One region of the Kocuria sp. PD6 genome, then DNA from elsewhere that is predicted to be linked to it. Evidence: predicted binding sites of a transcription regulator. Region 1 holds the regulator's gene; the other holds the start of a gene.

Evidence for each region. Region 1 encodes HrcA, which represses chaperone genes, less so after heat shock. Its sites were predicted from a motif close to TTNGCACTCGNNNNNNNCGAGTGCNAA; they were not measured.
Region 2: groL (chaperonin GroEL) is a predicted target of HrcA. The motif match lies at 2,734-2,760, and genes of this name have one in related genera.

Annotation. Positions count from the first base shown of each region.
Region 1 covers NZ_JAUZUS010000008.1:46,992-51,200, forward strand. Annotated here, with positions in the region: gene Q9R22_RS08975 (16S rRNA (uracil(1498)-N(3))-methyltransferase) at 1-253, opposite strand, end outside; gene dnaJ (molecular chaperone DnaJ) at 250-1,392, opposite strand; gene hrcA (heat-inducible transcriptional repressor HrcA) at 1,447-2,469, opposite strand; gene Q9R22_RS08990 (DUF3097 family protein) at 2,633-3,511, shown strand; gene Q9R22_RS08995 (DUF4870 domain-containing protein) at 3,725-4,156, shown strand; gene hemW (radical SAM family heme chaperone HemW) at 4,162-4,209, opposite strand, start outside.
Region 2 covers NZ_JAUZUS010000001.1:301,679-305,887, forward strand. Annotated here, with positions in the region: gene Q9R22_RS01425 (RNase H family protein) at 1-714, opposite strand, end outside; gene groL (chaperonin GroEL) at 954-2,588, opposite strand; gene Q9R22_RS01435 (hypothetical protein) at 2,845-3,201, opposite strand; gene Q9R22_RS01440 (DUF3263 domain-containing protein) at 3,353-3,577, opposite strand; gene Q9R22_RS01445 (uracil-DNA glycosylase) at 3,637-4,209, shown strand, end outside.

The DNA.
Region 1 (4,209 bases):
GCGTGAACTCCGGTTGCTGCGCGGCATCGTGGTGGATCTCGTGGACGGTCACGCTCATCCGGTCCTTGGCCCCGGAGTCGAACGTGCACACCGCACGGGTGCCGTGCCCGTCCACGAGGTCCAGGGCCTCCCCCGCGCGCAGGCGCCGCACGGTCACCGCGTGCTTGGCCTCGGGACCTGCGATGTCCAGGACCTCCCCCGGGTGCGCCCGGAAGAGGTCCTCGGCGGGGACGTGGAAGACGGGGTTGGTCACAGGTCGTTGAACCGGTCCCGCAACCGGGAGAAGAACCCACCGGAGTGGTTGGTGTTCACGGTCGTACCGTCCGCTGCTTCCTCACCGCGCAGCTCGGCGAGTTGCTCGAGCAGTTCGCGCTGTTCGGAGGAGAGGTCCTTGGGGGTCTCCACCTCGAAGTGCACCTTGAGGTCCCCGCGGCCCTTGCCCCGCAGGTGGGTGACACCCAGGTCGTCGAGCGTGACGGTCGCACCGGACTGGGTGCCGGGATCGACGTCCACCGTGCGAGCGCCGTCGAACGTCTCGAGGCTCACGGTGGTGCCGAGCGCGGCGGCGGTCATGGGGATACGCAGGCGGGCGTGGAGATCGTCGCCCTCGCGGAGGAAGGTGGGATCGGGGTCCACCTTCAGTTCCACGAAGAGGTCGCCGTTGGGTCCGCCGGCGGTGCCGGCCTCACCCTGGCCGCTCAGGCGGATGCGGTTGCCGGACTGGATGCCGGCGGGGATCTTCACGGTCAGGGGGCGGCGGTCGCGCACGCGGCCCTCGCCGTAGCACTCGTGGCACGGGCTCTCGATGACGGTGCCGAAGCCGTTGCACTGGGAGCACGGGGCCTGGGTGGTGACCATGCCCAGGATGGACTGGCGCTGGTACTGCATGTGGCCGGAGCCGCGGCACATGGTGCACGTCACGGGGCTCGTCCCGGGCTGGCAGCACGTGCCCTGGCACGTGGGGCACACGACGGCGGTGTCCACCGTGATGTCCTTCTCCATGCCGAACACGGCGTCCTTGAGGGAGATCCGCACGTTGATCAGGGCGTCCTGGCCCTGGCGGGTGCGGGACTGGGGGCCGCGCTGGCCACCGGCTCCCGCGCCCTGGAAGAACGTCTCGAAGATGTCGGAGAAGCCGAAGCCCGTGCCGGGGAAGCCCCCGCCGAAGCCGGTGTCCGTGCCGTTCTCGTTGCCTGTGGCGTCGTAGACACGGCGCTTGTCCGGGTCGGAGAGGACGTCATTGGCGTGGGAGACGCGCTTGAACTCCTCGGCGGCCTCGGGTGAGGGGTTCACGTCCGGGTGGAGTTTGCGGGCCTTCTTGCGGTAGGCGCGCTTGATCTCTTCGGCGCTGGCGTCCCGGCTCACGCCGAGGGTTTCGTAGTGATCGCTCACGATGTCGTCGTTTCTTCTTTCGTCGGTTCTACGGTCGAGCGGGGCGGGCGGCGCTCACGTGCGCTCAGCCCCCAGGTTCTTGGACAGGTAGCGGGCCACCGCGCGCACGGAGGCCATGGTCGTGGGGTAGTCCATGCGTGTGGGCCCCACGACTCCCACCTTGGACGCGGCGTGCGGACCGTAACCCGTGGCCACCACGGACGCCTCCGCCAGGGGGTCGTCGCTGTGGTCGGAGCCGATGCGCACCGCGACCCCGCGTTCGTCCTGCTGCATCTCGGACAACAATCGCAGCATGGCCACTTGTTCCTCAAGCGCCTCGAGCACCGGGGAGATGCTCTGCGGGAAGTCCCCGCTGAAGCGCGCGAGGTTCGCGGTCCCGGCCATCACCAGGCGGTGTTCGTCCGACACCGCTGCGAGCACCGCGAGCGCCCCGGTCACCGCGGTCCCGGCGTCGCGCAGTTCCTCGGGCAGGGCCGGGGGCAGGGTCACGGCGGCGTCGGGGACGTCTTCCACGGGCGTGCCGAGCAGGCGTGCGAGCACGTGGGCGCGCAGCTCCAGCAGCTGGGCCTCGGTCAGGGTGACGGGCAGTTCCACGGTGCGTTGGGCCACGCGTCCGGTGGTGGGGATCAGGATCACGAGTACGCGGGCGTCCCCCACGTCCACGAGTTCCACGTGGCGCACGGTGATCCCGGTGCGCACGGGATACTGGATCACGGCCACCTGGTGGGTGAGCTGGGCGAGCAGGCGCACGGTGCGCTCCATGATGTCGTCCAGGTCCTGGGCACCGTCCATGAACACCTGGATCGCGCGGCGCTGGGCGGAGGTGAGGGGCTCCAGGGCTGCGATCTGGTTGACGAACTCGCGGTAACCTCGGTCCGTGGGGATCCGCCCCGAGCTCGTGTGCGGGGCCACGATCAGCCCGTCCTCCTCGAGGGCGGCCATGTCGTTGCGCACCGTGGCGGAGGAGACGGGTAGGCGGTGGCGTTCCACGAGCGCCTTGGACCCCACGGGTTCACGCGAATGGACGTAGTCCTCCACGATGGCGCGCAGGATCTGCGCTCGGCGCGGATGCTCCATGTGTCTCACCTCCCGTTGCTGGTAATTCTGGCACTCAAGAGTTCACAGTGCTAATCCTGGCAGTCCCGGGCCCGTGGGTCAGGGGCCGATTTTGATACGCTCGCGGCTGATTCGCCTGCCCGGCGGCGCGCTCGCGCCGCGGCACGACGTCGAGGAGTCGCCCGTGAACGCATCCGGCTGGTCCTGGGGTCCCCAGGACCTAGGCAGTCCCGACGTCGCCCGCACCGGTGCCGTCTCCCGGGACGTCCCCGTGGCCCGGGACATGGTGCTCGAAGACGTGGAGACCGGGTGGGTGGGCGCCGTCGTGGGCGTGGAGACCATCGGCGGGATGCGCGTGGTGGGTCTGGAGGACCGGCACGGGCGCGTGAAGTCCTTCCCCCTGGGCCCGGGCTTCCTCCTGGACGGCGAACCCGTGCGGCTGGGCCCGCCCGAGACCCGCAGCGCCCCGGCCAAGCCCCGGATCACGCGTTCGGGGTCGGTCGAGGTCGAGAACCTGCGCGCGTCCGTGGCCAAGGAGTCGCGTGTGTGGGTCGAGGGGTACCACGACGCCGAGCTCGTGGCCAAGGTGTGGGGCCACGACCTCGCGGTCGAGGGCACCGTGGTGGAACCCCTGCACGGGATCGACGACCTCCCCTCAGCCATCGCCGAGTTCCACCCCGGCCCGCAGCGTCGGCTCGGGATCCTCGTGGACCACCTGGTCGCGGGCTCCAAGGAGTCCAGGATCGCCCAGGAGGCGCTCGCGGTCCCGGGTGCCCGGGACAACGTGCTCATCCTCGGACACCCCTACGTGGACATCTGGCAGGCCGTGAAGCCCAGCGCCCTGGGGATCCGGGAGTGGCCCGTGATCCCGCGCGGGGTGGATTGGAAGACCGGGATGGCACGCGCGCTGGGCCTACCGCACCGCACACCCCAGGACGTGGGGCGGGCGTGGCAGGCGATCCTTGCACGAGTGAACACGTACGCAGACCTCGAACCGGCCCTGCTGGGCCGCGTGGAGGAGCTCATCGACTTCCTCACCGCCCCGGACGCCGCCGATTCCTGACCCGGGCTGCGCCTGACCTGCGGCGACCCACGACGTCGACGGCGCTCGCAGCCGGTGGTCCACGGCTTCGGTGACCCGCGTTAGCGGTAACCCCCAGCGTGGGTGACGCCTGGCGTCGTCGTCCGGCGCGAGCCACGCGGGAACGACCGTAGGATGGGAGCACCGGCGTCCTCCGACCCGGATGGCTACCGCCCGTGAAAGGCACACCCGCTCGTGACTGACGCTGCTCCCTCCCCCTCCACTCGCTCCGCCGAGACTCCGTTCGAGTCCGTGGCCCCCGTGGCGCAACCCCTGGACGTGTCCCAGGACCGGCAGTGGGCCACCCTCGCCCACCTGGGTGGCGTGGTGGGCGTACTGCCCAGCTACATGATCCACCGGGTGTTCAAGGACCGTGGTCCCTTCACCGCTCAGGAATCCCGGGAAGCCGCCAACTACACCATGCTGCCCACCCTGGTGATCCTCGTGGGCATCGTGCTCTCACTCATCCCGTTCATCGGATGGCTCTTCTCGGTCATCGCCGCCGTGACCTGGCTGTTCCTGGCCATCACCTCCGTGCGCGCGGGCGTGAAGGTCAACCGCGGCGAACCGCACCAGTACCGGTTCAACACCCACCTCTACGACACGTTCGCGGCCCGCAACTCCTGACACGGTCACCAGTCGAGCAAGCGGCGCGTCACGGCGTCGGCCATCAGACGCCC
Region 2 (4,209 bases), on a different contig from region 1:
CACGCACACCAGGTCGGGGTGCAGGGACTCCCCCGGTCCACCGGGAGCATTCCCGCGGCCGAGGACCGTGGCCTCACGCGAGGCCGCGTCCGAGATGAGATGCTCGGGGGTGCCGTTGGAGTCCGTGGATTCCGTGGATTCCGTGGACCCAGCGTGACCCGCCGGGAGGTCCTCCGGGGAGGCCCACGCGGAGAAAAGATCCGGTTCCACGTCTCCCGCCTCGATTCCGCGGCCCGCGTCGTCCCGGAAGCCCGGCCCCGCGGGCATGTCCTCCGGCGCGGTGCCGGACTGGTAGGCCGTGGCCATGGCGCGGGCGCGCTCGTCCGCGGCCTCGTTGAGCTCGTGACCCGCGTGCCCCTTGACCCACTCGAAGCTGACGTCCCGACCGGAGAGCTCGCGGTCCAGCGCCTTCATGATCTCCACGTTGAGCACGGGTTTGCCGTCGCGCTTCTTCCAGCCCTTCTTCTTCCAGCCCGGCATCCACTTGGTGACCGAGTTGATCACGTACTGGCTGTCGCACAGCACCCGCAGCGGTTCGTCCGCGCGGTGCCGGGTGGAGCGGAGCAGATCGAGCACCGCGGTGAGCTCGCCCATGTTGTTGGTCCCGTGGGCCCAACCCCCCGCGCGCCACGAGGTGGGATCGATGTACCAGGCCCACCCCGCGGGTCCGGGGTTGCCGAGTGCGGAGCCGTCCGCGGAAGCGATGATCGTCATGCGCTCATCCTCGCAAAACCTCCCGACACGTTGAACCACCGCCGCTGGTAGGCGATCACCCGGTCTCGCATTGGTCCGCGGTTCAGCGGACCGCCCCGGGGGCACCACCCGGGCGCGCGAAGAGCACCCGGGTGCGCGAGCACTCCCGGAGATGCGAGAACCCCGGGGACAGCAGGTGTCCCCGGGGTTCCCGGGATGTCCACCCGTGGGCCGGGCGGAACTCACTCAGAAGAGCGAGATCACATCATGCCGCCCATGCCACCCATGGGATCGGCACCCGCGCCCGCACCGGCGGCCTCGGGCTCGGGCTTGTCCGCGACCACGGCTTCGGTGGTCAGGAACAGCCCGGCGATGGACGCCGCGTTCTGCAGGGCGGAACGGGTCACCTTGACGGGGTCGTTGATGCCCGCGGCCATGAGGTCCTCGTACTCGCCGGTCGCGGCGTTGAGGCCCCACCCGGTCTCGAGCCCGCGCACCTTGTCCACGACGACGCCCGGCTCGAGCCCGGCGTTGAGCGCGATCTGCTTGAGCGGTGCGTCGATCGCGACCTTGACGATGTTGGCACCGGTCGCCTCGTCCCCGGACAGGCCGAGGGACTCGAAGACCTTGGCACCGGCCTGGATCAGGGCCACGCCACCACCGGCGACGATGCCCTCCTCCACGGCGGCCTTGGCGTTGCGCACGGCATCCTCGATGCGGTGCTTGCGCTCCTTGAGCTCGACCTCGGTGGCGGCACCCGCCTTGAGGACGGCCACGCCGCCGGCCAGCTTGGCCAGGCGCTCCTGCAGCTTCTCGCGGTCGTAGTCGGAGTCGGAGTTGTTGATCTCCGCGCGGATCTGGGCCACGCGGCCCTCGATCTCCTCCTGCGTACCGGCACCGTCCACGATGGTGGTCTCGTCCTTGGTCACCACGACCTTGCGGGCCTGGCCCAACAGGTCGATCGTGGCGGACTCGAGGGACAGGCCCACCTCTTCGGTGATGACCTGGCCGCCGGTGAGGATCGCGATGTCCGCGAGCTGCGCCTTGCGGCGGTCACCGAAGCCGGGGGCCTTGACGGCCACGGACTTCACGGCCCCGCGCATCTTGTTCAGCACGAGCATGGCGAGCGCTTCGCCGTCCACGTCCTCGGCGATGATCAGCAGCGGCTTGCCGGCCTGCATGATCTTCTCGAGCACGGGGACCAGGTCCTTCACGGCGGAGATCTTGGAGTTGACGATCAGGATGTAGGGGTCCTCGAGGACGGCTTCCTGACGGTCGGCGTCGGTCACGAAGTAACCGGAGAGGTAGCCCTTGTCGAAGCGCATGCCCTCGGTCAGCTCGAGGTCCAGCCCGAAGGTGTTGGACTCCTCGACGGTGATGACGCCTTCCTTGCCGACCTTCTCCATGGCCTCGGCGATGAGCTTGCCGATTTCCGGGTCCGCGGCGGAGATGGACGCGGTCGCGGCGATCTCCTCCTCGGTCTCGATCTCCTTGGCGGAGGACAGCAGCTGCTCGGTCACCGCGGCCACGGCCTTCTCGATGCCGCGCTTGAGGGACAGCGGGTCCGCACCGGCGGCCACGTTGCGCAGGCCTTCCTTCACGAGGGCCTGGGCCAGCACGGTGGCCGTGGTGGTGCCGTCACCGGCGACGTCGTCGGTCTTCTTGGCGACTTCCTTGACGAGCTCGGCGCCGATCTTCTCGTACGGCTCCTCGAGCTCGATCTCCTTGGCGATGGACACGCCGTCGTTGGTGATCGTGGGGGCACCCCAGGACTTCTCGAGGACCACGTTGCGTCCGCGCGGGCCGAGGGTGACCTTGACGGCGTCGGCGAGGGTGTTCAGGCCCCGCTCGAGGCCGCGGCGGGCTTCTTCGTCGAATGCGATCATCTTTGCCATGTGTTTCGTCCCTCCTGGACGGTTGACAAACAAGACTTGTCATCACGATGCCCGCGACGGACGGTGCCGCGCCGCGATCCTCACCGCGCCGCAACCACCTCACCGTGATGTCACTCGTCCGCCGCGCGACCACCACCGGACCCGGTTAGCAGTCCACGCGACTGAGTGCTAATCCCATAGTGGCACTCGTCATGCCGGAACCGCAAACGCCCTGCGTCCAGTGGACTCAGGTTTCGTCCCCGGCTGAACGGGCGGCTCAGGCGGCCGCGGGGGCTCCGGGCACGACGTCGCTCGCGGCCGTCCGGAGCGCCACGGCACCCACCGCGGAGGCACCGGCCACAGAGGCACCGACCCCGGAGGCACCGGCCGCGGCGTCGTCGTCAGGGGACACCGCAACGGCTGCGGCGGAGAGGGCGAGCGCTTCCTGGGCCGTGCGCGGGGCGTTCACGAAGGCCACCGCCCCCAGGACGAGGGCGAGCACACCGGCCACGAGGATCGCCAGGAACTTGCCCCGGGACCCCGCTCGGGCATTCGGGTTATGGCCCCGGTGGGCACCCTGCCGGGCGCCGTCCTCGGGGACGTCGTCGAACTCGTCACGGGGGTACTCGCTCATGCTGTGGCTCTCCTCAACGAACGGTGGGACCAGGGGCGCCGACCCGCGGGTGCCGGGACCGTGGGACGGCGTGCGCCCCGCCTGCCGGACCCGCGGCGGTCAGGGGTCCGCGGTGCGCTGCCCACTATCCCACGCGCACCCGGGGACCCGCTCAGCGATTGCGCGCGCGGCGCAACCGGGAGATCAGCATGGGGGCGTGGCGCGCGGCGGCCTCTGAGGAGATCAGGGCGTTGAGCCGCTGGTAGTAGTGCACGGGGCTCAACCCCAGGCGGGAGCGGATCGCGGACTCCTTGGCGCCGCGGTACTTCCAGTGCTCGGACTCCAGGTCCAGGATGGCCCGGTCGAGCTCGTCGAGGCCGTCGCCCGTGGTAGACATGGGCTCAACCCTAACGCTCCGGGCGGTACCCGGAGGCCGCACGCCCTGGAGGTCGCACCGTGAACACCCCGCCCCCGTTGCACGAGATCATGAACGAGGAGTGGGCCCGTGCCTTGCAGTCCGTGGAGCCGCAGATCCGGGCCGTGGGCGAGTTCCTGCGCGCCGAACACGCCGAGGGCCACCACACCCTGCCCGCTGGGGACCACATCTTCCGCGCGCTTCGCGAGCCGATGTCCGCGGTCAAGGTGCTGATCGTGGGCCAGGACCCCTACCCCACCCCGGGCCATGCGATGGGCCTCTCGTTCTCGGTAGCCCCGGACGTGCGCCCGATCCCGCGGTCCCTGCAGAACATCTACAAGGAACTGCACTCCGATCTGGGGATCACGCCGCCCGCGCACGGGGACCTGTCCTCGTGGGCCGAGCAGGGCGTCATGCTGCTCAACAGGGTCCTCACGGTGCGCGCGGGCTTCCCCGCGTCCCACCGGGGCAAGGGCTGGGAAGCGGTCACGGAGTGCGCTATCCGCGCGCTCGGGGCGCGCGAGCAACCCCTCGTCGGCATCCTGTGGGGTCGCGACGCCCGCGGCACCAAGGACTGGCTGGGTGGGGCGCCCACCGTGGAATCGGTGCACCCG